DNA from 4 places in the Serratia sp. Ae19-1 genome. Region 4 is predicted to be linked to each of the others. Evidence: predicted binding sites of a transcription regulator. Region 4 holds the regulator's gene; each other region holds the start of a gene.

Region 1 (7,794 bases), on a different contig from region 4:
ACGTCGAAAGCGACAAAGGTACGACCGTGGCCGATGTGACACAGGTCATAGATGGTTACCCCGCACACGTACATGCCCACTTTCCCGGCATGAATGGGTTTGAATTCCTCTTTTTGACGACTCAGGGTATTAAAAATCTTTAGCATCGGGAGATTCCGTGGTGTGCGTGATAACAAAAAAGATAACCGGGCCTCAGGTTTTCCGCCCGGTAGCGTATTGAAACCTGAAGCCTGATCTATTGCAAGGTTAAGGCCATGCTTTGCTGACTTCACGCGAATAAAATGCGCAAAATTCGGCGGTCGGCATAATTGTTATAATATAACACAAATGCAATTACCACAGACAGTGCGCGGTTGAGCCGCTGCTGACTCGCTGGGGTGGATATGTTATAAGGGCGGTCTGAATGTTCACTCGCTTTACGTGACGTCTCACTTCACCTTGTTAGGATTAAAACTATGGTTACTTTCCACACCAATCACGGCGATATCGTTATCAAGACCTTTGCTGACAAAGCGCCGGTTACCGTTGAAAACTTCCTGAACTACTGCCGCGCCGGTTTCTACGACAACACCATCTTCCACCGTGTGATCAACGGCTTTATGATCCAGGGCGGCGGCTTTGAACCCGGCATGAACCAGAAAGCGACCAACGCGACCATCAAGAACGAAGCCAACAACGGTCTGAAAAACACCATCGGCACCCTGGCAATGGCGCGCACCAACGATCCGCACTCCGCCACCGCACAGTTCTTCATCAACGTAGCCGACAACGACTTCCTGAACTTCCGCGGCGAAAACGTGCAGGGCTGGGGCTACTGCGTGTTTGCTGAAGTGGTTGAAGGCATGGACGTGGTCAACAAGATCAAAGGCGTGAAAACCGGCCGCAGCGGCATGCACCAAGACGTACCGGTAGAAGACGTTGTGATCAACAGCGTGACCGTCAGCGAGTAATCGCGGCTGCATGAGTACGCTGTTCATCGCAGATCTGCACTTGTGCGCACAGGAACCGGCAATCACTGCCGGTTTTCTGCGTTTTTTACGGCGCGAAGCGATTCACGCCGACGCGCTGTACATCCTCGGCGACCTGTTTGAAGCCTGGATCGGCGACGACGATCCCGAGCCGCTGCACGCGGAGATCGCCGCGGCGCTGAAGGCGCTGCAACAGGCCGGCGTGCCCTGCTATTTCATCCACGGCAACCGTGATTTTCTGCTCGGCAAACGCTTTGCCCGCGCCAGCGGCATGCAGCTGCTGCCGGAAGAAAAAGTGCTGGAACTGTACGGCCGCAGGATCCTGATCCTGCACGGCGACACGCTGTGCACCGACGATCAGGCCTATCAGCAATTCCGCCGCAAGGTGCACAACCCGCTGATTCAAAAACTGTTCCTGGCGCTGCCGCTGCGCTGGCGACTGAAGATCGCCGCTAAAATGCGCGCCCGCAGCCAACAATCCAACCAGTACAAGTCGGAAGCCATCATGGACGTCAACCCGCAGGCGGTCGAGCAAACGATGCTGCGCCACGACGTGCACTGGATGATCCACGGCCATACCCATCGCCCGGCGGTGCACCGGCTGGCGTTGAGCAACGGCGAAGCCCATCGCGCGGTGCTGGGCGCCTGGCACGTCGAAGGATCGATGATCAAAGTCAGCGCCGACGCCGTCGAGCTGATTCAATTCCCATTCTGAGTTCCGGACTGGCGCGCGAGTGAAAATTCGCGCTTTCGCCGGTGAAAACCGGCGACGCAACCGTTTTCCTCGCCGTGCGCTCATGGTATGCTCTACGCCCTCATTCGGTCCTCAGCCGACGCCAGACAAACCACAGGAGCCTTACACCCATGGGAGCCAACGCCGCTTCAGCCGCCAATGCCGGGGCTAAAATCGCAATTGTAATGGGATCGAAAAGTGACTGGGCCACCATGCAGTTCGCCGCAGAAGTCCTGACCCAGCTCGATGTCCCCTTCCATGTCGAAGTCGTTTCCGCTCACCGCACGCCGGACAAGCTGTTCAGCTTCGCCGAGCAGGCTACCGCCAACGGCTTTGACGTGATCATCGCCGGCGCCGGCGGTGCGGCGCACCTGCCGGGCATGCTGGCGGCGAAAACCCTGGTGCCGGTGCTGGGCGTGCCGGTGCAAAGCGCCGCGCTGAGCGGCGTGGACAGCCTCTACTCCATCGTGCAAATGCCGCGCGGCATCCCGGTCGGCACGTTGGCGATCGGCAAAGCCGGCGCCGCCAACGCCGGGCTGCTGGCGATGCAGATCCTGGCGCTGCACGACGCCGCGCTGGCGCAGCGTTTGGCGAACTGGCGTCAGGCGCAGACCGACGACGTCTTGAACCACCCCGATCCGCGGGAGGACGCATGAAGCCGGTTTGCATACTGGGCAACGGCCAGCTGGGGCGCATGCTGCGCCAGGCCGGCGAACCGCTGGGCATCGCCGTTTACCCCGTCGGCATCGATGCCGAGCCCGAGGCGGTGCCGTATCAGAACAGCGTCATTACCGCCGAGATCGAACGCTGGCCGGAAACCGCGCTGACGCGCGAACTGGCGACCCACAGCGCCTTCGTCAACCGCGACATCTTCCCGCGTCTGGCGGATCGCCTGACGCAAAAACAGCTGCTCGACCAGCTCGGCCTGGCGACCGCGCCGTGGCAGCTGCTGGCGAGCGCCGCCGAATGGCCGCAGGTGTTCGCTTCACTGGGCGAGCTGGCGATCGTCAAACGCCGGGTCGGTGGCTATGACGGCCGCGGCCAATGGCGCTTGCGTCCGGGCCAGGAAGCCGAACTGCCGGCCGACGCCTATGGCGAGTGCATCGTCGAGCAAGGCATCAATTTCTCCGGCGAAGTGTCGCTGGTGGGCGCGCGCGGCCACGACGGCCGTTCGGTCTTCTACCCGCTGACCCACAACCTGCATGAAGACGGCATCCTGCGCACCAGCGTGGCGCTGCCGCAGCCCAACCCGGCGCTGCAGCAACAGGCCGAGCGGATGCTGGCGGCGATCCTGAACGAACTGAACTACGTCGGCGTAATGGCGATGGAGTGCTTTATCGTCGGCGATCGGCTGCTGATCAACGAACTGGCACCGCGCGTGCACAACAGCGGCCACTGGACGCAAAACGGCGCGTCCATCAGCCAGTTCGAGCTGCACCTGCGCGCCATCCTCGGCCTGCCGCTGCCGCAGCCAGTGGTGAGCACGCCGTCGGTGATGGTCAACCTGATCGGCACCGCCGTCAACGAACAGTGGCTGTCGCTGCCGCTGGTGCACCTGCACTGGTATGAGAAAGAGGTGCGCCCTGGCCGCAAGGTCGGCCACCTCAATCTGAACGACCCGAGCGCCGCCGATCTGCGCCAGGCGCTGCAGGCGCTGGCGCCGCTGCTGCCGGGCGAATACCAAAGCGGGCTGGCCTGGGCACAGCAGAAGCTGGCCTAAGGCACCGCCGCCGAAAGTAAAAGGGGTTAGCCTTAGGCTAACCCCTTTTTTTCATCCCGCTAAGTCAACATTACCCCTCATAACTGCGGAACAGCGCCCGGCCGCGCAGCAGGCGCACACCCAGCCAGCCGCCGCACAGCGACAACAGCAGCGCGCTGGCCAGCGGCAGCGCCCACCACAGCACCGGCGTCGGCGTCCACGGGAAGTCGAACACCCGGCTCTGCAACAGCCACAGCGCCGCCTCGGCGCCCACCGCCGCCGCGATGCCCGCCACCAGCCCCAGCAGGGCGAACTCGCACCACAACGTTCGGCGCAGCAGCCGTTTGCCGGCCCCCAGCGTACGGTACACCACCAGCTCCTGGCGGCGTTGACGCATGCCGACCTGCACCTGTGCCAGCAGCAATAGGCCGCCACACAGCACCACCAGCACCACCATCACCTCCAGCGCGCGGCTGACCTGCTGCAGCACGCCGCCGACCTGTTTCAGGATCGCGCCGATGTCCAGCAGACTGAGCGTCGGGAACTGACGGTTGAGTTGGGTCAGCATCTGGCCGTCGCCGTCGTAGCGGAAGCTGGTGAGCCAGGTCTGCGGCTGGCCGTCCAATGCGCCCGGCGGGAAGATAAAGTAAAAGTTCGGCTTCAGGCTCTCCCAATCCACCTGGCGCAGGCTGGTGACTTTGGCGCTGAACGCCTGGGTATCGCCGCTGAAGGTCAGCGTGTCGCCCAGCTTGATCTTCAGCCGCCCGGCGATGCCTTCATCCATCGAAACCTCGCCGGTTTTCGGCGGCCAGCTGCCCGCCACCAGCGGATTGTGATCCGGCAGCGCTGCCAGCCAGGTCAGGTTCAGTTCGCGGTTCACCGCCTCGCCGCCCGGATCGTCTTCATGCACCCGTTCTGTCGCCACCTGCTGGTTTATCTCGGTCAGACGCACCCGAACGATCGGGTAATAGGTTTCCGGCTTGATCTGGTGCTGCTGCAGGAAGGTTTTCACCTGCGGCACCTGCGCCTCGGTCATATTGAGCAGGAAAAAGTTCGGGCTGTCCGGCGGCAGCTGTTGCTGCCAGCGTTCGAGCAGATCGCCGCGCAGCACCAGCAACAGCGCCAACAGCATGAACGACAGCGAGAACGCCGCCAGCTGGCTGATGGTCACCCACGGCTGATGCAGCAGGCGATTGACCGCCAGCCGCAGCGCCAGGCTCTTGAGCGTGATGCGGCGCAGCAGCAGCAGGCTGCCCCAACCGATGCCGCCCAACAGCAACGCCAGCACCGCCATACCGGCCAAAATCGCCCACAGCAGCGTACTGGCCCCCATCAGCGCCACCAACAGCGCCACCACGATCGCCGCCGTCACCGGCAGGAAGTAGCGCAGTGGCCAGACGTTGGCCGTCACGTCGCGGCGCAGCACCCGCAGCGGCTGGGTCGCCAGCAGCTGGCGATACGGCCGCAGCCCGACCAGCAGCGAAATCAGCACCAGCGCGCCGAGCGCCCACAGCCACGGCCAGGCGCCGGCGGCGGGCAACGCGGCCGGCAACACCGGCTTCAGCAGGCGGATCAGCAGCGCTTCGAACGCCAGCCCGATCGCCCCGCCACATACCGCCGCCAGCGCCATCACTGCCAGCCACTGGCCGACGATCAGCTTACGCAGCGCGCCGCGCCCGGCGCCGAGGGTTTTCAGCACCGCGATCAGATCGTAACGGCTGCGGCAATAGTGGCTCATCGCCACCGCCACGGCGGCGATCGACAACAGCAGCGTCAACAGGGCCGACAGCAGCAGGAACTGTTGAGATCGCTGCAACGACTTGCCGAGCGCGCTGCCGGATTCCTGCAGCCCGAACCAGCGCTGGTCCGGCGTCAACTGCGGCGTCAGCCGCGCTTCGTAACGCTGAATATCCGGCTCCGCGCCGGCGAACATATAACGGTAGGTCAGGCGACTGCCCGGCTGCACCGCGCCGGTCTTATCGACGTCAGCCAGGTTGATCATGATGCGCGGCGCGGTCTGGAACGGATTGAAGCCGGCGTCCGGCTCCTGAATGATTTCACCGGCGATGCGCAGCGTGGTGTCGCCCACCTCGAGCGAATCCCCGACTTTCACGTTCAGCAGCGCCAGCAAGCGCGGCGCCACCAGCACGCTGCCCGGTTCAGGCTTGATGTTGGCCGGGCGCGTTTCCAGCTTGCCGTACAGCGGATAGACCAGATCGGTGGCTTTCACGTCCGCCAGCTGCGGCCGATCGCCGGCATAGGTCATGGTGGTGAACGACAGCTGGCGGCTCACCTTCAGCCCCTGCTGCTGCGCGTCCAGCAACCAGCCTTCCGGCACCGGATGCGCGCTGCGCAGCACCCGATCGCCGGCGATAAAGTCGCGGCTCTGCTGGCTGAGCCCTTTGTCCATGCGATCGCTGATGCTGCCCAGCGCCAGCACGCAGGCCACGGAGAGCGTCAACGCCAGCCAAACGATCAGCAGCGACGGCGAGCGCCATTCGCGCCAGAACCAGCGCCAGATCATGCTTCCTCCCACAGCTTGCCTTCGCGCAGCCGCAGCCGCCGCTGGCAGCGCGCCGCCAGGGTTTCGTCGTGGGTCACCAGGATCAGGGTGGTGTCGAAATCGCGGTTGAGAGAGAACAGCAAATCGGCGATGCGATCGCCGGTCTGACGATCGAGGTTGCCGGTCGGCTCATCGGCGAACAGCACCCGCGGCCGGCCGCTGAAGGCGCGCGCCAGCGCCACGCGCTGCTGCTCGCCACCGGACAGCTGCGCCGGCAGGTGATCGAGCCGCTTGCCCAGCCCCAACTGCTCGAGCAGCTGCACCGCCTGCTCGCGGCTCTGCCTGTCGCTCTCGCCGCGCAGCAGCGCCGGCAGCTGCACGTTCTCCAGCGCGTTCAGCGTCGGCACCAGCATGAACGACTGAAACACGAAGCCGACATTTCTGGCGCGCAACGCGGCACGCCCCTCTTCGTCCAGCGCGGTCAGCGACTCGCCCAGCAAACGCACTTCGCCTTCGCTGCCGTCATCCAGCCCGGCCAATATGCCCAGTAAGGTCGACTTGCCCGAGCCGGATTCCCCGATCAGGGCGATCGTCTGCGCGGGTTTGACAAGCAGCTCGACTCCGGTAAGGATGGTGAGCTGATGCTCACCCTGACCAACGTGTTTACTAAGATGATGAACTTCAAGAACGTTTTCCGCTGGCATCTTCCCTTCCTTTTGCTGTTGGGATTATTCAGTTTACGCGCTGCCGCCGCCGATACCTTGTTGATTTTGGGCGACAGTTTAAGCGCCGGCTACCGCCTGCCGATCGAGCGGGCCTGGCCGACGCTGTTGGCCGAACAGTGGCAAAAAAAGCCGGGCGCGCCACAGCTGGTCAACGCCAGCATCAGCGGTGACACCGCCGCGCAGGGGCTGGCACGCCTGCCCGCGCTGCTGAAACAACATCGGCCGCGCTGGGTGCTGATCGAGCTGGGCGCCAACGACGGCCTGCGCGGGTTCCCGGCGCAGGACGTACAGCGCGATCTCGGCCAAATCATCACGCGGGTGCAGCAGGCCGGCGCACAGCCGCTGCTGATGCAGATCCGCATCCCGCCGAACTACGGCCGCCGCTATACTGAGGCGTTCAGCGCCGTCTATCCGGCGTTGGCCAAACAGTTCAACATTCCGCTGCTGCCGTTCTATATGGAACAGGTGGTGGTGAAGCCGGAATGGATGCAGGATGACGGATTGCACCCCAATGGGGACGCCCAGTCGTTTATCGCCACCTGGATGGCGGAGCGTCTGGAACCGCTAGTAAAACATGAGTCTAACTAAATTAGGGTCGTACACTAGGTAAAGTTATGCAAAAAGCGGTATTGATAACCGGCTGTTCCAGCGGGATTGGGTTGATTGCGGCGCAGGATCTGCGCAACCGCGGCTATCGGGTGCTGGCCGCCTGCCGCAAGCCGCAGGACGTGGAAAACATGCGCCAGCTCGGGCTGGAAGGCATCGAGCTGGATCTGGACGACAGCGCCAGCGTCGAGCGCGCCGCCGCCGAAGTGATCGCGCTGACCGGCGGCCGCCTGTACGGCTTGTTCAACAATGGCGGGTTCGGCGTTTACGGCCCGCTCAGCCGCATTTCGCGCAGCCAGCTGGAGCAGCAGTTCTCCACCAACCTGTTCGGCACCCACCAACTGACCCAGCTGCTGTTGCCGGCGATGTTGCCGCACGGTGAAGGGCGCATCATTCAGACCAGTTCGGTGATGGGCCTGGTCTCCAGCGCCGGACGCGGCGCCTATGCCGCCAGCAAGTTCGCGCTGGAAGCCTGGTCGGACGCGCTGCGCATGGAGCTGCACGGCAGCGGCATTCAGGTCAGCCTGATCGAGCCGGGGCCGATATCCACCCACTTTAGC
Region 2 (7,794 bases), on a different contig from region 4:
TCGTACTTGGCCTTGCGCACCTGTTCGGCGTAGAACTGCCAGTCCCAGGCCTGCACCTTGAAGTCGCCCTTCTGCTGATCGATCACCGCCTGAATGTCTTTGGCTTCACGCTCGGCACGCGCGGTGGCCGCCGGCACGATGTTGCGCATAAAGCTCAGCGCGGCATCCGGCGTCTTGGCCATCTGGTTTTGCAGCTTCCAGGCGGCGTAGTTCGGGTAGCCCAGCAGTTTGGCCTGCTCGGCGCGCACCTTGGCCAGACGGGAAATGGTCTGGCGGGTATCGTTGCCGTCGCCTTTTTCCGCACGCGTCCAGGAGGCGTCGAACAGCGCTTTACGGGTGTCGCGATCTTTCAGGCTCTGCAGCAGCGGCTGCTGCGTGGTGTTCTGCAGCACCAACAGCCACTGTTTCTCCAGCTTGCGCTCGGCGGCCGCCTGCGCGGCTGCGGCCAGCTCGCCTTCCGACAGGCCGTCCAGCTTCGCCTGGTCGGTTATCGCCAGCGCGCCGTTTTTGCTCGCCGCCAGCAGTTTGTTGGTGAACTGGGTGCTCAGCGTCGCCGCTTCCTGGTTCAGCGCTTTCAGCTTGGCCTTGTCGGCGTCCGACAGGTTGGCGCCCGCCAGCTCGAAGTTTTTGTAGGTCACTTCCACCAGCCGACGCGACTCCGGATCCAGCTTCAGCGCATCGCGATCCTGATAAATGGCCTTGATGCGCGCGAACAGCTTGCCGTTGAGCATGATGTCGTCGTTCAGCGCCGCCAGCTTCGGCGAAGTCTCTTCATCCAGCTTCTGCAGCGCATCGCTGGTGTTGGCCGAGGTCATGGCGCCGAACACGTTCATTACCCGCGTCAGCAGCGAACCGGCCTGCTCCAGCGCCACGAAGGTGTTCTTGAAGTTGGGCTTGGCCGGGTTGTTGGCGATCTTCTCCACCTCTTCCCGCTTTTGCTTGATGCCCGCTGCGATCGCCGGCGCGTAGTCGCTTTCCTTGATCAGGTTGAACGGCGGTGCCTGGAACGGCAGACGGCTTTGATAGAAGAACGGATTTTGAGTCTTTTGCTGGTCGTGATGATTGGCTTCACCGGTCACGGTAGCCTCCTTCGCCTGGCCGCTGGGCAGCGCGCTATGGTCGGCGTGTGGTTGGGTTTCTGCTGCCTGTGCCTGCGAGCCCAGCGCCATGCCGATCGCCAGCACCAATGTGGATAAACGCATCAAATCGAAACTCCTCCATGTTCACGGAATAAGGTCTCGGGGAATGGCTCCCTGTGAGTCACCTCCTAGCTTAGGCGCAGTTGGCACTTTGAGCAAAAACAAGTGATTAGAATATCCATCCCACGATGATTCGCTCCCTGTGGCGTATAGCGGTGCGTTGACTCGATTAGATATAACCTATAAACGCTTGAATGCGCCGACCGGGCACAGGACGATCGTATGACCTGATTCTTTTCCCCACTGCAGCCTCGAAGGTTGCCGAAGTATATAATCCGCTACGGGTTTCAAGCGAGATCTGCCACAGAAACAACTCCCTCATATTACTGATACGTGTCACATCAAGCCGTGCGAAAACAAAGGGGTCTTTTGAGCTATGTTGATATTTTTCCATCCAAGCCGTGAGCCTTGAGTTACTCGGTGAATGCGTAAGCAAATCATGCCGGTGAGAGATATTATTCTCCTTTGGATAGTCCTCAGATACGCTGGTATGTATAAGAATCTGTACGATATTGTACGCATAACCATTGAGCCTGTTGCTGGGGTGCTTGCGCCAAACAGAAGGTTGCTCTTCAACTTTCCACTCCTTCTCGATCACGCGAGCAAGATAAATCAGCTTGTCGGCAGCTTGCAGATCCAACTTACGTCTGCCAGAGATGAGCCAAGACCTCAACTCATAAGTGGCGCGAGGATAAACATGCCCCACCGATTGCAAAAACTCACTTGACGACTCTGGCGATATGGTTGGCAGTGGTGATGTCCAACAACTCCGCCAAAGAACAGCATCAAATGCTAGCGGTTCTAGTTTATCGCGAGCACAGATCCTTTCAGCTACAGCGCGCAGATGCTGAGCGCTGCAGACGGCTAACAAGTGATAACGGGGGTCAGATACGAGCATGAGCAATAAATCCTTTATATAGTGTTTAATTAAAAATACGCGCAGTGTCCTTCCTGATAAATAAATAGTATCCGCTCAACAGTGTTAACCCTGTGCCAATGACTTCACGTCTCTCCCGCCTTTTCCCGCACAATAACCAGATAAAGACAGCGACGTTGGACGCTTCGATACCAGGAATGAATGCGGCTGCGTCAGCGCGCCGCCTGATAAACCACCTTACCGTCCACATAGGTGCGATAAATGTTGCGATCGTCCCCCAGCGTCATCAGCACGAACCCTTGTTCCGCCGACGTGGCGCTGTTGGCGCAGCGCAACTGCTGCAGCGGCGTCACCGCCGGATCGAGCACCACGAAATCCGCCTCTTTGCCGACGTTGAAGTTGCCGATTTTGTCGTCCAGCGACAGCGCGCGGGCGCCGCCCAGGGTGGCATGGTAGAACGCCTCTAAAGCAGAGAGCCGGTAATGCTGCAGCTGGCCGACCTTGTACGCCTCGCCCAGCGTGCGCAGCATGTTAAAGGTGGTGCCTGCCCCCACGTCGGTGCCGATGCCGAGCTTCACCCGCTTGCGCCAGGCCTGCTGCAGGTCGAACAGCCCGCTGCCGAGGAACAGGTTGGAGGTGGGGCAAAAGGCGATCGCCGAGCGGGTATCGCACAGGCAGTCCCACTCCTGCTCCTCCAGATGCAGGCAGTGGGCGAACACGCTTTTATCGCCGGTCATGCCATAACGATGGTAAACATCCAGATAGCTCCGGTGCTGCGGGAACAGCGCTTTTACCCAGGCCACTTCCTGCGGGTTCTCGCTCAGGTGCGTTTGCAGCCAGACGTCGGGATACTCTTCGCGCAGCCGCTGAACCTGCGCCAGCAGCGCCGGCGTACTGGTGGGCGCAAAGCGCGGCGTAATGGCGTAACCGAGGCGGCCTTTGCCGTGCCAGCGTTCAATCAGCTCACGCGTCTGGCGGTAACTCTGCTCCGGCGTTTCCAGCAGCGCCTCCGGCGCATGGCGATCCATCATCACCTTACCGGCGATCAGGCGCATGTTCAGCGTTTGCGCCTGGCCGAACAAGGCGTCGACCGACTGTGGATGCACCGTGCCGAACACCAACGCGGTGGTGGTGCCGTTACTCAGCAACTGCTGCAGAAAGAAGGCCGACATCTCGTCGGCGTGCCGTTGGCAGTCGTAACGGCTTTCGGTCGGGAAGGTGTAATTGTTTAACCAGCCCAACAGCTGGTCGCCATAGGCGCCGATCATTTCGGTTTGCGGGTAGTGGATGTGGGTATCGATAAATCCCGGCACGATCAGTTTGTCGCGATATTCCGTGACCGCGAAGCCCGGCGGCAGCAGCGCCTCGCCCTGCTGCCAGCTGCCGAACCAGACGATGACGCCGTCGTTCAGCAGCAGCAAACCGTCGGGAACATGCCGCAGGCGTTCGTCGAGCTGTTGCGGCTCCTCCACACAGGCGGAGATATCAAAAAATTTGCCACGAATAGCCGTGGTGAATTGCAGTGCCATTATTTTCTTCCTTGTCGCGACCGGCGCGCCTCACCCGCGTAATAACCCACGCAGATGAAACAATGCCTTTTGTTACCCAAACGCTAAGACCGGCTTAAGCATAGCAAGCCGTATGCCAGTTGACGGCGCCAAAATACATTATTGTTAAAAAACAAAATGATATTAATTAATCAAGGGGAATTGACCGGCAAAAAAGAATAAAGCAAACCATCGATCCTCTCCGGCAGATCAATAGCAACCGTTTGCCTGCCAAAATAACACCGCGCCGCTGCACCATGAATGGGCAAGCGAATATCTTCACGGCGCACGGCTTATTTCAACGCCGCGCCTGGGGGTTGAATCTCGGCCTGCGGACAACGGCCAAACTTGAAACGATAACCATTCTCAATTATCATCCGCGCATCTTTTTGACCAGCAATGCGAAAATCATGTCCGCCACCGCTTCTGCCCCGCACACCGCGCTATCGCGCCTCTACGCCACCCATCACGCCTGGTTGCAGGGATGGCTGCGCCGACGGCTGGGCTGCGCGTTCGATGCGGACGACGTGGCGCAAGATACCTTCATGCGCCTGCTGAAAAGCGACGCCGCGGCGACCCTGCGCGAACCGAAAGACTTTCTGGTCACCGTCGCCAAGCGGGTGATGGTCGATCTGTTCCGCCGCAGAACGCTGGAGCGCGCTTATCTGGAGATGCTGGCACTGATCCCGGAAGGCTACGCCCCGTCGCCGGAGCAGCGCCAGAGCCTGCTGGAAAGCCTGCAGCAGATCGACGCCATGCTCGACGGCCTCGGGCCCAAGGTGAAGCAGGCCTTTCTGTTGTCGCAGCTCGAAGGCCTGGGCTATGCGGACATCGCCGCGCGCCTCGGCGTGTCGGTCAGCTCGGTTAAAAAATACATGGCCAAGGCCACCGAACACTGCCTGTTGTTCAGCCTGGAAAACGACGTTTTCTCATGAGCAACGCCATCACCCCGGAGCAGCGCCAGGCGCTGAAAATGGCCGCACACTGGTACGCCCTGCTGTGCGATGAGCACGTCACCGAACGCCAGCGCCAACAGTGGCAAGCCTGGCACCAGCAGCATGACGATCACCGCTGGGCATGGCGGCGCGTCGAAGCGTTGCAGAGCCAGCTGCAGGGCGTGCCGGGCAAGTTCAGCTACCGCGCGCTCGATCGCGCCGGCCGCCAATCGGCGATCGACCGCCGCACGCTGCTGAAAAGCCTGCTGCTGTTGCTCGGCGTAGGCGGCGGCGGCTTCTTTTATCAGTCCCCGCTCGGCCGGGAGCTGCGTGCCGACTACCGCACCGCCACCGGCGAAATCAAACCCATTGTATTAAGCGACGGCACCCAGCTGGTGCTGAATACCGCCAGCGCGGTCGATGTGCATTACGACGATCGCCAACGATTGATCCGCCTGCACACCGGGGAAATCAGCCTGATCACCGGACGCGACGCCCGGCCGCTGTGGGTGCAAAGCCCGCAGGGGGCGATGCGCGCGCTCGGCACCCGCTTTTTGGTGCGCGAGAGCGGCGGCGAGACGCGTCTGACGGTGCTGGAGCATGCGGTTGAAGCGCAGTTGGCGCAGGACGCGCGGCAAACGCGCCGGGTGGATGCCGGCGAACAGATCAGCTTCAGCGCCACGGCCTTCGGCGACAAACACCTCGCCGCGCAAGAGGACGGCTGGCTGCGCGGCGTGCTGAGCGTCAGCCAGTGGCGGCTGGAGCGGGTGATCGCCGAACTGGCGCGCTACCGGCGCGGCCATCTGAGCTGCGATCCGGCCGTTGCCGGCCTGCGCGTCAGCGGCAGTTTCCCGCTCAACGATACCGATCGCGCTCTCGCCCTGCTCAGCCAGACGCTGCCGATACGTCTGCAGAGCTTTACCCGCTATTGGCTGCAGATCGTCCCCGCCTGAACTTTTTAAATGAAAATGATAAAAAATCGCATTTTTGATTGTCCCTTTTGCCTTGCTCATCCGACTCCCAGGAAAACACTGCAGCAATAAATAAAAATGATTCAGGAGAAGGTATGAACAACGCTTGGGGAAAGGTCGCTCCGGCTTCGCTTTGGGGAAAACGGGCCAAACCGCTGGCCGTGGCCATTGGCCTGGCATTCGCCGCACCGCTGATGGCGAGCGCCGCCAGCGCCGCGGCCACCTATCACATTCCAGCCGGTGAGCTGGACGGCGCGCTGAACGCTTTCGCCGCTCGCGCCGGCATCGCGCTTTCGGTAGACGGCGCGTTAACCGCCGGTAAACGTTCGCCTGGCCTGAACGGCAGCTACGGCGTCGACGACGGCCTGAATGCCCTGCTGGCGGGCAGCGGCCTGCAGGCCCGAGCGCTCGGCAACAACGGCTACACGCTGGCCAAACTGCCGCAGCCGCAGAAAGAAGAAGACATCACCGTGGTCGGCGACTGGCTGGCGGAAGGCCGCCAGATCGATGTATTCGAACATCCCGGCGCGCGCGACGTGGTGCGCCGCGAAGAGTTCGCCAAAACCGGCACCACCACCGTGCGCGAAGCGTTAAACCGCGTACCGGGCGTGGTGGCGCCGGAGAACAACGGCACCGGCAGCCACGATATGGCGCTGAACTTCGGCATTCGCGGCCTCAACCCGCGCCTCGCCAGCCGCTCCACCGTGCTGATGGATGGCATCCCGGTGCCCTTCGCCCCTTACGGCCAGCCGCAGCTGTCGCTGGCGCCGGTCTCGCTCGGCAATATGGATGCGATTGACGTGGTGCGCGGCGGCGGCGCGGTGCGCTACGGGCCGCAGAGCGTCGGTGGCGTCGTCAACTTCGTCACCCGCGCCATCCCGAAAACCTTCGGCATGGAGGCCGGCATGCAGGGGCAGCTCAGCCCGACCTCGCGCCAGGATCACCCGAAAGGCACCGGTAACCTGATGATCGGCGGCACCGCCGACAACGGCCTCGGCGCGGCGCTGCTCTACTCCGGCACCCGCGGCAGCGACTGGCGCGAGCACAGCGCGACCAAAATCGACGACGTGATGCTGAAAAGCCGTTACGCGCCGAACGAGGTGCACACCTTCAACAGCCTGCTGCAATACTACGAAGGCGAAGCGGAGATGCCGGGCGGCCTGAGCCGGGCGGACTACAACGCCAACCCGTTCCAGTCGACCCGCCCGTACGACAAGTTCTGGGGTCGCCGCCAGTTGGCCAACTTCGGCTACCAGTATCAGCCGGATCAGCAGCACAAGTTCGACGTGCAGAGCTTCTACACCTACACCCTGCGCAGCGGCTATCTGGATCAGGGTAAAAACCTGACGCTGTCGCCGCGCGAATACTGGGTGCGCGGCGTGGAACCGCGCTACAGCCAGAGTTTCCGCTGGGGCGACTCGGCGCACGAGGTCGGCGTCGGTTATCGCTACGTCAGCGAATCCACCCACGAGCTGCGCTACTACACTAAAGCCAGCACCGGCAAGCTGCCGTCCACCGCCAGCCCGTACGATCGCGACACCCAGTCCGGCACCGAGGCGCACGCGTTCTATATCGACGATCGCATCGACATCGGCGACTGGACCATCACGCCGGGCATGCGCTACGAATACATCAAGTCGTATCAGAACAACTACATCAAGAACAACCGCCTCGACGTCAGCTATAACGCGCCGCTGCCGGCGTTGAACGTGATGTATCACCTGAACGAATACTGGAACCTGTACGCCAACACCGAAGGCTCCTTCGGCACCGTGCAATATAGCCAGATGGGCAAAGCGGTAGACAGCGGCAAGATCGAACCGGAGAAGGCGCGCACCTGGGAGCTGGGCACTCGCTACGCCGGCGATGCGCTGACCGGCGAAATCGGGCTGTTCCTGATCAACTTCAACAACCAGTACGACTCCAACCAGGTGACCGACAGCGTGACCGCGCGCGGCAAAACCCGCCACGCCGGGCTGGAAGGCAGCCTGCGTTACGATCTGTCGCAGCTGACGCCGAAACTGGACGACCTGACCGCCTACGCCAGCTACGCCTACGTCAACGCCACCATTCGTGAAGACGGCGGCTACAAGGGCAACCAGGTGCCGTTCTCGCCGAAGCATAAAGGCACGCTGGGGCTGGACTACACGCCAGGCAACTGGGCGTTTAACCTTAACGGCGAATTCCAATCCAGCCAGTTCGCCGACAACGCCAACACCGAGGCGGAAAGCGCCGACGGCAGCACCGGCCGCATCCCCGGCTATA
Region 3 (7,794 bases), 140 kb from region 4:
AAGTATAAGGAAAACTCCGAGATGGCGGTGCGGTTTTACGGCGATCGCGTCCAAAGCTTGCTCTGACGCAAAATCCCTCGAAAATTCCGAAATCAACTTCGGATTTTTCTTGAAGAAAAATAAGCCTTTCGTTAATTTGGCAGAGTAACAAGAAAGAGTTAACGTACTCTTTTTCGTCGCACCTCAAATCTTATTCTTATCATCCATAATGATAATAGCGAACACTTCCCGCCTCTCCGTGCGGGACTCTTTTTACCCTTTCCGCCGCACCAATGTGGTGCTTTATGTTGAGATTTAGTTGCCGATAATTTACATTCGCTGTCTGAGAAACCTCAACCTCCCGCGGTGGCCAGTCTGGCAACGGGTGGGCGTTCAGGAGCAAGAGACGTGCAAATGACCCTCATGGAATACATCACTCGGCACTTTAACGGCGATCTTCATCGTTATGCGCAGTCGGAAGGCGTCAGCCGTGAACAAATCATTAGTTGGATAAATAATGAATGTCACGTGATCAAAGGCAGGCTGTTTATGCCGGTGAAGCATCTCCCGGTTGAACAAGCCCAGTGATGACGAAAAAAAACCCCGCCAGGCGGGGTTTTCTGTTTCTGATAACACGGAAAATCAGAAGTTATAGCCAACCACGAGGTAATAACCCCAACCGGTAGACTTGATCGGGCCCTGCGGCGTACCGATATCCGCGCCATCCTGCCACTGGCCGCCGTTATGGAAATAACGCGCCACGAAAGAATAGTGCCAATGATCGTAGTTCAGCGCCAAAATGTGGCTGGAGGCGATCGAGTTGCCGGTGCGCACCTGTTTGCCGGTGCCGTCAACCCAGTGGCTGTCCTTGCCCAGATCGGAGCCGAAGTCGAAGTTGGTGAAGCCGATGTAGCTCAGGTTGCCGCCCCACACCTGGGTCAGCGGCACGAAGTACTTCACCTTGAAGCGGTAACCGTCCCAGCTGTTCTCATTGGCAGCCTGGTAGTTTTCCCACTGGTATTTGGCATAGATGTTCATCGACAGGCTCATCGGCAGGCCGGTGTCGATATCGGTGCCCAGACCCATGTACCAGGTGTTCTGACGGCCGTCGGCGTTATGGCCCAGGTCATAGATGTAGTTGTTGGCGAAGTACCACTCTTTGAACGGACCGAAGCTCAGATCGGTGCCGGTCAGCTTGTCGATGGAGAAGCGCGGTTCGATCTCCATAAACAGCGGCGAACCTTTGTTCCAGATGCCGCGATCCGGCGTGTTGCCCACGCCGAAGAATTTCGGCACGTCAACGTAACCGTAGAAATCGAACCAGTCTTTCTTGGCGAAGGCTTCATATTCGAGATACACGTCGTTGTTCAGCTGCGGTCCGAAGCGGGTGTGGTAGCTGCCCACCACGTTAACGCTCTGGTGCCACCAGTCGGAGACATATTGACTGTCTTTGCTATCAGCCATTGATGATGCACTGTAAGACGCTGCGAGCAGTACACCTGCTGCGAGAGCTATTTTTTTCATTTTATTACCACATGCTTAAAGGGCCATTTCCTGCCCGTTTAGAAAAGATGACAATGAGTCTGCCGACACCTGGCGTTGTCTTCACACAGAAACTCGGATGACGCGCGCATTATAGAAACCACTGACTGTAAGAATCTGTGATCCAGTTACGCATTTCGCGAATAGGTAATCGATTGCGTTCACATTTGTCAAATTATGTTTCATGCAAATTCACATTCGCTGTGATTTTTGTCATGCACATCGATTTTTAGCGCAGTTTTTGAGCCAAATGTCATCAGGGCGTCACCCTGCTCGTCATCGCAACGTGGAAAAGAAAAAGCCGACGCATAAACGTCGGCATTCATCAGAATCGGGGGAAAACGCGCACAGCGAAGTCAGTTCACCGCCGGCACCGCCTTGGCGATGTTTTCCTGGCGGAACGCCACCTCTTCGCCGTTTTTGACCTCCCAGCTGGCGACCGGAATATCGGTCTTGGGCGCCGCCGCGACGACCGAACCGTAAATCAGCTTGTCGTCGCGGCGCAAAATATACACATCGAGCTGATACTCGTGCCGCAGATTCGCCGTGGTCAGGCGCACGGTATCGCCGCGCTCATAGTGATGCGCGTCGATATCGGGTTGTTGAATAAATTGAATGTCGCTTCTCATCATCGTCGTTCCTTCAGGCAACATGGCTAGTTAAATTCTAGTCCAACATTGCGCTGACGGCAGATAATTTCCGTTAATTTCCGCGAGTTGCCCGCCAACAGATCAGTGAACCGAGGATGACCATCGCCACGCCCTGCCAGAAATTGACGGTCAGCGAGGTGTGCAACACCAGCGCGGCGAACACCGCTGACAGCACCGGGGTAAAATAGGAGACGGTAGCCAGCAGCGTCATGTTGCCGTGCAAAATGCCGACGTTCCAGGCGGCGTACCCCGCGCCCATCGCTACCCCGGCGCACAGCAGCGTTACGGTCACCCCGACGTTGAACTGCATGCCGTTCTCCGTGCTGAAGGCGTACTTCAGCCACAGCGCCAACGCGGTCAGCACGATAAACAGCACCACGCCGTTGCTGCCCTGAGCGATCTTCTTGGTCAGGTTGCAATACAGCGCCCAGATCACCGCGCCGCTGAACGCCAGCGCGTAGCTGAGCGGGTTGCTGCGCACGTTGGCCAGCATCTGCGCCGGCGACCAGCCGCCCTCGCCGCTCATGATCCAACCGATGCCGAACAGCGACAGCAACAGCCCCGGCAGCAGCCACCATTTCGCCCGTTGCCCGTTGAGCACCAGCGCCATCAGCACGGTGAAACAGGGCCACAGGTAGTTGATCATGCCCACTTCTATCGCCTGCAGGCGGGTATTGGCATAACCGAGCGACAGCGACAGGCAGATCTCGTAGCTGACGAACAGCAGGCTGCCGACGATCAGGTAAGGCCGAGGAAAGCTGCGCCATTTCGGTACGCCGAGCGCCACCAGCAAGAACGCCGCGCTGACGCTGTAGATCATCGCCGCGCCGCCGATCGGCCCCAGCCCTTCGCTGACGCTGCGGATCAGGCCAACGACGCTGCTCCACAGCACGATAGCCAACAAACCGAACAGCGTGGCGCGGGTACGCGAGGGCAAAGCGGGCATAAGACAGGTCCAATGGGTTATTTTTTATCGAGTTTTTCACTCTACTGCCGCACACGCCAAAAAGAAAGGCGGGAAATTCCCGCCTGTGATTTTATTGCTGCGGCTGCCGCTCGAGCTGCGGCGGCGGCTGGCGAAAACGCCGCGTCAGCCAGGCCAAATAGCCGAAGCCCAGCGTCGCCCAGATAAGCCCCATGGTCAGCGAGCTTTTCTCCAGGTTCAGCCACAGCACCCCCACCGTCAGCGCCCCCACCAGCGGCAGGAACAGGAAGTTGAAGCGATCCTTCCAGCTTTTGTTGCGCCCTTCGCGGATAAAGAAGTGGCTGATCACCGACAGGTTGACGAAGGTGAAGGCCACCAGCGCACCAAAGTTGATCAGCGCCGTGGCGGTGACCAGATCGAACGACAGCGCCGACAACGCCACCAGCCCGACCATCAGCACGTTCAGCGCCGGCGTGCGCCATTTGGGGTGGATATAGCCGAAGAATTTCTCCGGGAACACGTTATCGCGCCCCATCACGTACAGCAGGCGCGACACGCTGGCGTGTGACGCCAGGCCGGAAGCCAGCGTGTTGATGAAGGTCACGCACAGGAAGATCGACTGGAACAGCTTGCCACCGACGTACAGCGCGATCTCCGGCAGCGCGGCGTCGGGCTGGTGGAAGCGTTGAATGGACGGGAAAAACAGCTGAATGAAGAACGACACGCTGATAAAGATCACCCCGCCGTACAGCGCGGTCAGGAAGATGGCGCGCGGGATCACCCTGGCGGCGTCGGGCGTCTCTTCGCACAGCGTGGTGACCGCGTCGAAGCCGAGGAACGAGAAGCACAGAATGGTGGCGCCGGTAATGATCGGCAACAGGTGGGCGTTCTCGCTGAGGAACGGCCGCAGGCTCCACACCGTGCCCATCCCCTCGCCGTTGTGCAGGCCGCGCACCACCAGATAGATGAACACCAGAATGATCGCCACCTGCGCCAGCACGAACAGGGTATTGAAGTTGGCCACCAGATTGACGCTTTTCAGGTTGATGGCGGTAATCAGGATAACGAAGCCCACCACCCACACCCAGGGCGGCACTTCCGGGAACAGCGCGGTCAGGTAAATCTTCGCCAACAGCGTATTGATCATCGGCAGGAACAGATAATCCAGCAGCGACGACCACCCCACCAGAAAACCGACGTGCGGGTTGATCGCTTTCTGCGCATAGGTGTAGGCGGAGCCGGCGGTGGGAAACTGGCGCACCAATTTGCCGTAGCTGATGGCGGTGAACAGCACGCCGGCCAGCGCCAGCAGATAAGAGGTCGGCACATGGCCGTCGGTGAGGCCGGAGACAATGCCGAAGGTGTCGAACACCGTCATCGGCGTCAGATAGGCCAGGCCCATCATCACCACCTGCCACAGCTTAAGGGATTTGCGCAGCTGCGGTTTGCCCGCCGGGCCGCTGTCGATGGCTTTAATCGTCATGGCAGTTCCCCTCTTGGTCCTCTGCTGTCAACCGTGCAACGTGATTCAGAGAGGCCGCGGGGAAACTGCTGTTCAGGCGGCGGGAAAAACGGTTTGGAGTCACTGTCGGGCGGCCGGCGACCGGCCCGTAGGCACTGCGGCACAGGCAAACGCCTGCGCATGGGGATGACTGAGTCATGGTTATTTCCTCGTCGGCGTCCTGTACGCCGTGATAGAAGAAATTCTGTACCGCAGCGCGCAGCCTCACCGGCCACAGGAGAGCCGATGAAATGCGCCGGACGCGCGCGGTAGTGCCAGGTGAGCGGGATCAGGCGTTTTTCAGCATCCACTCGATTTCGGTTTCGGTGATCAGGCGCTCAAACTGCACCAGCTCATCGGTTTTGCAGGCCAGGTAGACGTGGCTGAAGCGTTCACCCAGCAGCGCATTGAGCACCGGCTGGTGTTCGAACTCGTACAGCGCGTCGCTCTGGCGGATCGGGAACGGCAGCCCATCCTGTTCCAGACCGTTGCCGGTCACCGGTTCAGGCAGCGGCAGCGCGGTTTCCAGGCCGTAAACGATGCCGGCCAGAATGGTCGCCATCACCAGATACGGGTTGGCGTCGGCGCCCGCCACGCGGTACTCCACCCGGTGGTTGTCGCGATCGCCGCAGGGAATGCGCAGCGCCACGGTGCGGTTGTTATGCCCCCAGGAAGCCTGCGTCGGCACATACATGCCGGGCTGGAAGCGGCGATACGCGTTGACGTTCGGCGCCAGCAGCGCCATCGAGGACGGCATCAGGGCGATCATGCCCGCCAGCGCCTGTTTCAGCAGCGCCGAGTCTTCACCGTCGTCGTCGGCGAGCACGTTGTCGCCTTGCGCGTTCAGCATGCTGATGTGCACGTGCATGCCGCTGCCGGCGTGCTCCTCATACGGCTTGGCCATAAAGGTCGCCTGCATGTTGTGGTTCTCGGCCACCATGCGTACCAGCCGCTTCAGCGCCAGCGCGTGGTCGCAGGCTTGCAGCACGTCGTCGGTATGATGCAGATTGACCTCGAACTGCCCCGGCGACGCCTCCGCCACCGCGCCGTCCGCAGGAATGCCCTGCAAACGCGCCAGTTCGTCGATCTCGCTCAGTACGTCGGCGAAATGGTTCAGGTTATCGACGGAATAGACCTGGCTTTGGGTGTTGCGCTCTTGGGTGCCCGGCGCACACGGCGGCTGCAGATAGCCCTCCGCATCGCGCTGACGATCGATGAGATAGAACTCCAACTCTACCGCTACCACGGGGGAGAGCCCGCGCTGACGCAAACGCTGCCACACTCGGTTCAGCACATTGCGCGGTTCAACGTCAAAGGGAGTGCCATCTTCATCCAGCATGGTGAGCAGCACCTGCGCAATATATTGCGGATCCGCCGCCGACGGCGTCAACGTGCCCGGCACCGGCACGCACACGTGATCCGGCTCGCCCAGCTCCTGCCCCAGCCCGGCTTCTTCCACCACGTTGCCGAGAATATCCATCGCAAATACCGACGCCGGGAAATAACAGCCCTTCTCCAGCTTGCTCAGGCCGCCGACCGGGATGCGTTTGCCGCGGAAGCTGCCGTTCAGATCGGTCAACAGTACGTCGACATGTTGCGTTAATGGATAACGTTCCAGGTACTTCTTCACTTCGCGCTGGAACGCGCTACTTCGTCTCTCTTCACTGTGCTGAACAAAGTTTTCCACTTCTACGATGTTGGTCTGCATGGTTCACCCGCCGTTTGTGTTTTGCTGTCGTCGATGTTTATTGACCGTATTGTTCAATATAATGCCCACAAATGAAACGTAGATGAAACAAATTTGTTTTGCAAGTGTTACTTTTGGTTTGAATATTGGCCAGTCGACTGCTAGATTTATAGAATATTGAACGAAATAGGCGGTATGGCAGCTTGTCGTTCATAATTTCGAACGTACCAAGGGGATAGCATGGACAATATATTTAACAGACCAGTCATCGGTGTCGTCATGTGCAGGTATAGGTTAAACGGGCACCTCACACAGACCTTGCAAGAAAAGTACCTGAATGCCGTTATCACCGCCGGCGGTTTGCCGATCGCCCTGCCGCACGCGCTGGCGGAGCCGGAAATGCTGGCGGAACTGTTGCCGCGCCTCGACGGCATTTTGCTGCCGGGCAGCCCCAGTAATGTGCAGCCGCACCTTTATGGTGAAAACGGCGATGAGCCTGACGCCGATCCTGGTCGAGACGCGTTGAGCCTGGCGCTGATCCGCCAGGCGTTCGACAGGCGCATTCCCCTTTTCGCCATTTGCCGCGGCATGCAAGAGATGGTGGTCGCCACTCAAGGCACCCTGCATCGCCGCCTGTATGAACTGCCCGAGCTGCTGGAGCATCGTGAAGATCACGACCTGCCGCTGGAACAGCAATACGCCCCCGCCCACGAAGTGATCGTTCAGGAAGGGGGGCTGCTTTCGCAACTGATACCGGATTGCAACAGATTCTGGGTGAACTCGCTGCATGGCCAGGGTGCCAAAACCCTGGGCGCCAGTATTCGCATCGAGGCGCACGCCGCCGACGGGCTGGTGGAGGCGATCAGCGTGCGCGATCAGCCCTTCGCGCTCGGCGTGCAGTGGCACCCGGAGTGGAACAGCGACGAGTACGCCCTGTCGCGCCTGTTGTTTGATGGTTTCATCACCGCCTGTCGGAACTATCAAAAGGAAAAACGCCCATGAGCGACGTCAGCTTGGCACCGGGAAAACGTCTGTCGCAGATCCGTCAACAATTGGGGTTGTCGCAGCGCCGGGTCGCCGAACTGTCTGGGTTAACCCACAGCGCCATCAGCACTATCGAGCAGGACAAGGTCAGCCCGGCCATCAGCACGCTGCAAAAGTTGCTGACGGTATACGGTCTGTCGCTGTCGGCGTTTTTCGCCGAGCCGGAAAAACCGGCAGAACCGCAGATCGTGATAAGCAGTGACGATCTGATCGAAATCGGCAGCCAGGGCGTTTCGATGAAGCTTATCCACAACGGCGACCCGAACCGCACGCTGGCGATGATGATCGAAACCTACGAACCGGGCACCACTACCGGTGAGCGCATCAAACACCAGGGGGAAGAGATCGGCACGCTGCTGGAAGGCGAAGTGGTGCTGCAGGTCAACGGCCAGAGCTATCACCTGCTGGCCGGGCAGAGCTACGCCATCAATACCGGCATCCCCCACAGTTTCAGCAACACGTCGGC
Region 4 (7,794 bases):
GGTGGAAGGCAACCGCGTCAGCTTCGATTTGATCAAGGAAACGCTGCGCCTGACCAACCTTGGCGATTTGGCGTTGGGCGACATCGTCAATATTGAGCGCGCGGCAAAATTCAATGATGAAATTGGCGGGCATTTGATGTCCGGCCATATTATCTGCACGGCGGAAGTGGCCAAAATTTATACGTCGGAAAATAACCGCCAGGTATGGCTGCGCATGCCGAACGCGGAATTGATGAAATATGTGCTGCACAAAGGCTTCATCGGCATCGACGGCATTAGCCTGACCATCGGCGAAGTGGTGAATAACCGTTTTTGCGTGCACCTGATCCCGGAAACGTTGGATCGCACCACGCTGGGTAAAAAACGTCTGGGCGACAAGGTGAACATCGAGATCGATCCGCAAACCCAGGCGGTGGTGGACACCGTCGAGCGCGTGTTGGCCAATCGCGAAGCGACGCTGGCGGCGGCGATGGCGCCGGCGCACAAAGACTGACCGCGATTCTGGCGTTGCCGCCGGAATCGAATCATAAGCAGAGAGGAGAAACGCGTGAAGTTTTATGGGAAAACGTTGTTGTTAACCGCGTTGCTGGCGCTGAGCGCCTGCAGCAGTTCACCTGAGCAGGGCGCCGGCGCGCAAATGGCCGATGCGGACGATACCTGCGGCGCTTCGCAGTATCAAAACTACGTCGGCAAGCCGATGACTTCGCTGGAAGGCGTACGGATCGAATCCAAAGTGCGAGCCATTCCGTATAACTCCGCCGTTACCATGGATTTCAACCTGCGCCGTCTGAACTTCCTTGGCGATAGCAACGATAAAATTATTCGCGTTTACTGCGGTTAACCCGCAGGGTCCGAAAGCGCAAAAAAAAGCCCCGGCGATGTTGTTGCCGGGGCTTTTTTTATCGGGAAAGCGTTCAGCGGGAGACGCGAATCCCGCCTTCAACGCCTTTCGGGCTGAACACCACCTGCCAGAGCTGCAGATCGCGCGCCCGGAACGCACCGGCACAGGCGTTCAGGTAATAACTGAACATCCGCTCGAAGCGCTCGGAATAGCGCTCGGCGAGCTGTGGCCACGCCTGTTTGAAACGCTCGAACCAGGCCATCAGCGTGCGGTCGTAATCGGCGCCGATGTTGTGCCAATCTTCCATCACGAAGTGGCCTTCGCTGGCCTCGGCGATATGGCTCACCGACGGCAGACAGCCGTTCGGGAAGATATATTTGTTGATCCACGGATCGACGTTCATGTCGGTCTTGTTGGAGCCGATGGTGTGCAGCAGGAACAGCCCGTGCGGCACCAGATTGCGCTCTACCACGTTGAAATAGGTGCGGTAGTTTTTCGGCCCGACGTGCTCGAACATGCCGACCGAGACGATGCGATCGAACTGCTGATGCAGGTCGCGGTAATCCTGCAGCAGGATCTGCACATCGAGTCCGGCGCAGCGCGCCTGAGCCAGCTTCTGCTGTTCGGCGGAAATGGTCACGCCAACCACCGACACGCCGTAGTTTTTCGCCGCGTAGGCGGAGAGGCCGCCCCAACCGCAGCCGATGTCCAGCAAGCGCATGCCCGGCTGCAGCTGCAGTTTCTCGCAGATCATCCGCAGCTTCGCTTCCTGCGCCTCTTCCAGCGTGGTGGCGTCTTTCCAGTAGCCGCAGGAATATTGCATGTAAGGATCGAGCATCAGGGTAAACAGATCGTTGCCGAGATCGTAATGCTCTTTGCCGACGATCCAGGCGCGCTTTTTCGATTGCAGATTGGTCAGGCGCGCGGCGGCGATACGCAGGGTATCTTTCAGGTGGTGGGGGAGTTTTTTCTCCAGCCCGGCGCTAACCACGCGCTGGAAGAACATATCCAGCCGCTCACACTCCCACCAGCCGTCCATATAGCTTTCGCCCAGGCCCAACGAGCCTTGCTGCAACACGCGTTTAAAGAATTCGGGGTTTTTAACCTGAATATCGAAGGGGCGCGAACCGTTGATTTCAATGCCGGCCAGGCCGAGCATTTCATGCGCGATACGGTACCACTGATTGTCCTGGATACTCAGATCTTCTATACACGATGAACTCATAGCTTCTCCATCACCTTCTTCTGACTGATGACCCGTTAGGAAACAGCTTAGACAATTTCTGCGGGTGCATACGTTTACCGGCGGAAAATAGGCCCGCGGCGTCTGATATCCGACTATGAACAGAGGAAATTTTAAGAAGCTACCCGGCGCAAATGGCGCGAGATGAACGCATCCTTAAAAAGAGTGTGACGCAAGACGCGTACACAAGCGCTAATTGAGATATAAAGATTATAAGGTGTTACTTTAAAAGGTTGTTTTTGAGTATAGGCGTGCCGAGGCGTCGACTCAACTGTAAATCGCACTCGGCACGCATATTCTTTAAGTGATTATTAAGTTTGGCAATTATGACGCTGAGTTAGCATGTTCCCGCTGCGCCTTTTGCTGCGCATCGGCCGTTTTCCCCCGCTGCAGGAAATACCCCAGCGCGGCCAGAATCACCGTAGACACCATTACCGTCACCGTCGCCAACAGCGGCTGGGCAATAAACGCCGATACCAGCATGCTCGCCACAAAACACAGCCCCAGCTGCAGCGTATTTTGCAGCGCGGCGGCTTTGCCGCTGCTTTCCGGGAACGGCATCAGCGCATTCGCCACCATGATCGGGTAGCCGGCGCCATTGACCAGCGCCATCACGCAGAATGGAATCAGCAGCGTGGTGAGCGTCGGAGAGGTCAGCGTCGCCACCAGATACAGCGCCACCATGCTGACACCATAAGCTACCAGCAGCCACGGCAGCAGAGTTTTGCCATTGATGCGCTTGAGCGCGGCGCGGCAGCCGTAGCCGCCCAGCAGGAAGGCCAGCGTTTGCGGCACATAGCTCAGACCGATGTCGCTCGGGCTATAGCCCATATCGCCGAGGATGAACGGCGAACCGGTCAGCCAGGCGAAGAAACCGGCCGAGCAGGCGGCGTACATCGCGACGTTGCCGCTGAACACCGGAGATTTCAACAGTTGCCAGAAGCTGACGCCGTTTTTCGGCGCGTCGGCGGCGGGTTGCGTTTTGGCGCGCTCTTTGAGCATCAACGTCGGCAGCAGCAGCAGCGCGGTGATCACCAACAGCGCGGCGAAGATCGCCCGCCAGCTGGCGTGGTTCAGCAGCCAGGCGCCAAGCAGCGGCGCCAGCGCCGGTGACAGTGCCACCAGCGGCATAATGGTGGCGAACACGCGGTTGGCCTGACCTTCGCGGTAACGGTCGACCACCAGCGCTTGCCAGATGGCGGTGGCGGAACAGACGCCGACGGCCTGAATAAAGCGCAGGATCCACAGCTGCAGGGCGTTTTCCACCCACAGCATGCCGAGGCAGCCGAGGGCGAACAGCGTCAGGCCAATCAATAATACCGGTTTACGCCCCAGGCGATCGGAGAGCGGCCCCCACAGCAGCTGCGCGAAGGCGAAGCCGGCCAGGAAGATGCTCAGGCTGGCGCTCACGGCGCCGGCGGAGATTTGCAGTTCTTCGCGCATGGCGCCGAAGGCAGGCAGATACATATCGGTCGCCAGATAACCCAACATGCTCAGGCCGGCGAGGTAGAACATAAAGCCAAAAGAATTTCGCATGGTATTTCTCGTTAATATTTTAGTGTCGCAGGTTTTTAGCGCCGGCCAGTGTATCCGGCTGGATCTCTGCTTGTGAAACGGTAATATTTGCAAAGTGCTGTTAAAAAAATTGAAGGCAAAGCGATGTGGTCTGAATATTCACTTGAAGTCGCCGACGCGGTAGCGCGCACCGGCAGTTTCAGCGCGGCGGCGCAGGAGCTGCACCGGGTGCCGTCGGCGGTGAGTTATACCGTGCGGCAGCTGGAGCAATGGCTGGCGGTGCCGCTGTTTGAGCGGCGTCACCGCGATGTGGAGCTGACGCCGGCCGGCGCGCTGTTTATCAAGGATGCGCGAGCTGTTATCAAAAAAATGCTCGACACCCGCCGCCACTGTCAGCAGGTGGCCAACGGTTGGCGCGGCCAGCTGAATATCGCGGTAGATATCATCGTCAAACCGCAGCGCAGCCGCCAGCTGGTGCTGGATTTCTATCGCCATTTCCCCGACGTCGAGTTGATGCTGCAACCCGAGGTGTTCAACGGCGTCTGGGATGCGCTGGCGGACGGCAGGGCGGACATGGCGATCGGCGCCACGCGTGCAGTGCCGGTCGGCGGCGGTTTTGCCTTCCGCGACATGGGCTATATGAACTGGCTGTGCGTAGTCAGCCCGCAACACCCGCTGGCGCAGCTGGCGGGGCCGCTGCACGACGATCAGTTGCGGCCGTACCCTTCGCTCTGCCTGGAGGACACCTCGCGCAATTTGCCCAAGCGCGTCACCTGGACGCTGGATAACCAGCGGCGGCTGGTGGTGCCGGACTGGACGTCGGCGCTCGACTGTTTGTGCGCCGGGCTGTGCGTCGGCATGATGCCGGCACATCGGGCGCTGCCGCTGGTGCAGCGCGGTGAGCTGAAGGCGTTGCAGCTGCAGCAGCCGTTTCCAGCCAGCCCTTGCTGCCTGACCTGGCAGCAGGATAAACCGTCACCGGCGATGAGTTGGCTACTGGCGTATCTGGGCGATGGGGAGACGCTGAATCAGGAGTGGCTGAGCGAGGCGGCACCGGAAGCCGTGCAGGCTTCCGGCTCAGGGGATTAGCGGCGGTAGTCGATGAACGGACCGTCGGCGACCGAGCGGCGTTCGACCAGCTTCGGATGCACTTCGATCACCTGCGACTCTTCGCGCTTGCTGATGATGCGATCCAGCAGCATGGTGAAGGCCATTTCGCCCAGGCGTTCTTTCGGCTGATGAATGGTGGTCAGCGCCGGGGTGAAGTAGCGGGCGTTGCGCACGTTGTCGTAGCCGATCACGGAAATATCCTGCGGCACCCGCAGCCCCAGTTCGTCGGCGGCGCAGATGGCGCCCATCGCCATGATGTCGCCGCCGCAGAATACCGCAGTCGGCCGCTGTTTTTGCGACAGGATCTGGTGCATCGCCTTGTAACCGGATTCCGGCTCGAAGTCGCCCTGCACGATCCACTCTTCGCGAATGTCGATCTGCGCTTCCTGCAGCGCCTTCATAAAGCCCTGATGACGGCCGCCGCCGGTATTGCGCGACAGCTGGCCTGGGATGGCGCCGATATCGCGGTGGCCGCGTTCTATCAGGTAACGGCCGGCCAGATAGCCGCCTTCGAAGGCGTTATCGATGATGGTGTCGGTGAAGTCGCCGCGCGCCGCACCCCAGTCCATCACCACCATCGGGATGTTACGGTAGTCTTCCAGCATGCCCAGCAGCTGATCCGGGTATTCGGAACACATCACCAGCAGGCCGTCGACGCGCTTTTGCGCCAGCATCGCCAGGTAGGCGCGCTGTTTGTCCAGGTTGTTGTGCGAGTTGCACAGGATCAGGGTGTAGCCTTTGCTGTAGCAACTGTTTTCCACCGCTTCGATCACTTCGGCGAAGTAGGGGGCTTCACTCGAGGTGGCCAGCAGGCCGATCGACTTGGTGTGATTGACTTTCAGGCTGCGCGCCACGGCGCTCGGCGAGTAGTGCAGTTCTTTGATGGCGGCCCACACGGCCGCTTTGGTCTCTTCGGCGACGAAACGAGTCTTATTGATGACGTGCGAAACGGTGGTGGTGGAAACGCCCGCGCGTTTGGCCACATCTTTAATCGTTGCCATGTAAGGAATGACTCCTGAACTCACATGTTTACAGCATGTAAGTGTGATGTTAATCGTTTGCCTACGTAGATCCTTCTCCAGAGAAGCGAAAACTGAGTTTTTAGTGTGTTGAAGTCTTCAGCGCTTAATCAGGAGGGGCATGGATGCCGGTACGCAGTTGTGAACTGCGAATTTTGTCGCATATTGAGCAAAAGTGGAAGAGGTAATCGATATTATAAACCGGGAAATGATAACAAGATTTTATCGGCGAACTGTGGGAAAATGATTTGACGTACTAATTGTACGCCTTTTATCCTTAGGAAAGCCCATTTTAAAGGAGTTGTCATGGATACCGAATTGAAGATGTCGCTGTTCACCACCGTTTGCGCGCTGGCGGTCATTATCGCTTTCAGCTTCGTTGCCGCGTTGAACTGATTTCCCTCCGGCGCTAAAAAAGGCGCAGCCTGGCTGCGCCTCGTCACATCAGAAACCGGTGCTTACGCCAGGTTTTCCGCTGCGAAGGTCCAGTTGACCAACGCCCAGAAGTTTTCCAGGTATTTTGGACGCGCATTGCGGTAATCGATGTAATACGCGTGTTCCCACACGTCAACGGTCAGCAGCGGTTTGTCTTCACCGGTCAGCGGGGTTGCCGCGTTAGAGGTGTTGACGATCGCCAGCGCGCCGTCCGGTTTTTTCACCAGCCAGGTCCAGCCGGCGCCGAAGTTTTTCACGGCGGCATCGGTGAACTGCTCTTTGAACGCAGCGAAAGAGCCGAAGGACTTGACGATCGCCGCCGCCAGTTCGCCCTGCGGTTCACCGCCGCCCTGTGGCGACAGGCAGTGCCAGTAGAAGGTGTGGTTCCACACCTGCGCCGCGTTGTTGAACACGCCGCCGTTAGAGGTCTTGATGATCTCTTCGAGCGATTTGCCCTCGAACTCGCTGCCTTTCACCAGGTTGTTCAGGTTAACCACGTAGGTGTTGTGGTGTTTGCCGTAGTGGTATTCCAGGGTTTCGGCGGAGATGTGCGGCTCGAGCGCGTTTTTCTCATACGGTAATGCAGGTAATTCAAACGACATTGCTTCCTCCTTTACAGCGCCATGTGCTTCCCGCCGGGGCGAGAGCCGGATGGGCCGTTTTTTATTGTGGTCATTCAATCTTAACAATTTTCATCATAAAAAACAGGAGGAAAAGCGAGAAATGCGCGTGGGGAAGTGCGATGGGCGATAGCTTGAGCAGGCGGTTGCGACCGGGCCGCAACCGCGCAGAGCGGGAAATTAACGAATGGTTTTCGGCGTCACTACGCGGCGTGCGCCGATGTAGTGGTTCTGCCAATAGTCGTTGTCGAGCTGGCTGATGCGGATCTCTTCGCCGGTGCGTGGCGACTGGATGAATTTGCCGTTGCCGAGGTAGACGCCGACGTGGTCCGCCACGCCGCGGTTGTTGATGCGGAAGAACACCAGATCGCCGCTTTCCAGCTCGCTTTTCTTGATAGGCGCCGCGTCACGCAGGTGATACATCTCGTTGGCGGTGCGCGGCATCTTGATTTTCACCACGTCTTTATAGGCGTAATAGATGAGGCCGCTGCAGTCGAAGCCGGTGCGCGGCGAGCTGCCGCCCCAGCGGTAAGGTTTGCCCATCTGGCCCATCAGCTTGGCCATCGCGGTCTGTTTGGCGTGCTGGTAGCGTTTCTTGTGCGCCGGGCTGAGTTTCAACGGCTTTTCTTCACGCGCCAGCTTGGCGGTGGCCATGCCGGCTTCGCGGTGGCGGCCATAGCCTTTTTTGTAGCCCTTTTTCGGCGGGGTGACTTTAATCTTGGCGGTTTTCTGCGCTTTGGCCTTGGGTTTGGCGCTGACGATCTTTTTCGCGCTTTTCTCGCTTTTGGCCTTGGCGGTCTTGGTTTTTTTCTCGGGAGCCGTCACTTTGGCTTTCTTGGCGGCTTTATCCGCTTTCTTTTTTCTGCGGTCATCGGGCCGCGCTTCATTGGCATGGCTTTTACGCTGCTCGGCGGCAATACGCGCCTGTGGCGCAGCGTGCGCCAAATTGAAGAAGAGCTGCGTAAACAGCAGCGCAAAGAGCGTAAGAATTAAACGCATGTCGACGTCACC

Evidence for each region. Region 4 encodes PurR, which represses purine synthesis genes. Its sites were predicted from a motif close to CANGCAAACGTTTGCNTG; they were not measured.
Region 1: purE (5-(carboxyamino)imidazole ribonucleotide mutase) is a predicted target of PurR. The motif match lies at 1,737-1,754, and genes of this name have one in related genera.
Region 2: guaD (guanine deaminase) is a predicted target of PurR. The motif match lies at 3,837-3,854, and genes of this name have one in related genera.
Region 3: AAIE04_RS18100 (nucleoside-specific channel-forming protein Tsx) is a predicted target of PurR. The motif match lies at 1,666-1,683, and genes of this name have one in related genera.

The regions. Positions count from the first base shown of each region.
Region 1 is NZ_JBCHWD010000001.1:276,563-284,356, reverse strand. It holds gene cysS (cysteine--tRNA ligase) at 1-146, opposite strand, end outside; gene ppiB (peptidylprolyl isomerase B) at 456-950, shown strand; gene AAIE04_RS01360 (UDP-2,3-diacylglucosamine diphosphatase) at 961-1,683, shown strand; gene purE (5-(carboxyamino)imidazole ribonucleotide mutase) at 1,833-2,357, shown strand; gene purK (5-(carboxyamino)imidazole ribonucleotide synthase) at 2,354-3,421, shown strand; gene ybbP (putative ABC transporter permease subunit YbbP) at 3,492-5,924, opposite strand; gene ybbA (putative ABC transporter ATP-binding protein YbbA) at 5,921-6,607, opposite strand; gene tesA (multifunctional acyl-CoA thioesterase I/protease I/lysophospholipase L1) at 6,578-7,216, shown strand; gene AAIE04_RS01330 (SDR family oxidoreductase) at 7,243-7,794, shown strand, end outside.
Region 2 is NZ_JBCHWD010000004.1:469,501-477,294, forward strand. It holds gene dcp (peptidyl-dipeptidase Dcp) at 1-1,202, opposite strand, end outside; gene AAIE04_RS14905 (hypothetical protein) at 1,369-2,097, opposite strand; gene guaD (guanine deaminase) at 2,289-3,605, opposite strand; gene fecI (ferric citrate uptake sigma factor FecI) at 4,034-4,558, shown strand; gene fecR (ferric citrate uptake sigma factor regulator FecR) at 4,555-5,511, shown strand; gene fecA (TonB-dependent Fe(3+) dicitrate receptor FecA) at 5,625-7,794, shown strand, end outside.
Region 3 is NZ_JBCHWD010000006.1:160,065-167,858, reverse strand. It holds gene AAIE04_RS18105 (hypothetical protein) at 388-567, shown strand; gene AAIE04_RS18100 (nucleoside-specific channel-forming protein Tsx) at 622-1,503, opposite strand; gene AAIE04_RS18095 (hypothetical protein) at 1,878-2,150, opposite strand; gene yddG (aromatic amino acid DMT transporter YddG) at 2,224-3,117, opposite strand; gene AAIE04_RS18085 (APC family permease) at 3,209-4,579, opposite strand; gene AAIE04_RS18080 (glutamine synthetase family protein) at 4,887-6,305, opposite strand; gene puuD (gamma-glutamyl-gamma-aminobutyrate hydrolase) at 6,525-7,286, shown strand; gene puuR (HTH-type transcriptional regulator PuuR) at 7,283-7,794, shown strand, end outside.
Region 4 is NZ_JBCHWD010000006.1:299,230-307,023, forward strand. It holds gene AAIE04_RS18760 (riboflavin synthase) at 1-493, shown strand, start outside; gene AAIE04_RS18765 (I78 family peptidase inhibitor) at 548-841, shown strand; gene cfa (cyclopropane fatty acyl phospholipid synthase) at 915-2,066, opposite strand; gene punC (purine nucleoside transporter PunC) at 2,409-3,620, opposite strand; gene punR (DNA-binding transcriptional activator PunR) at 3,744-4,688, shown strand; gene purR (HTH-type transcriptional repressor PurR) at 4,685-5,710, opposite strand; gene cydH (cytochrome bd-I oxidase subunit CydH) at 6,035-6,124, shown strand; gene sodB (superoxide dismutase [Fe]) at 6,187-6,765, opposite strand; gene AAIE04_RS18800 (C40 family peptidase) at 6,964-7,782, opposite strand.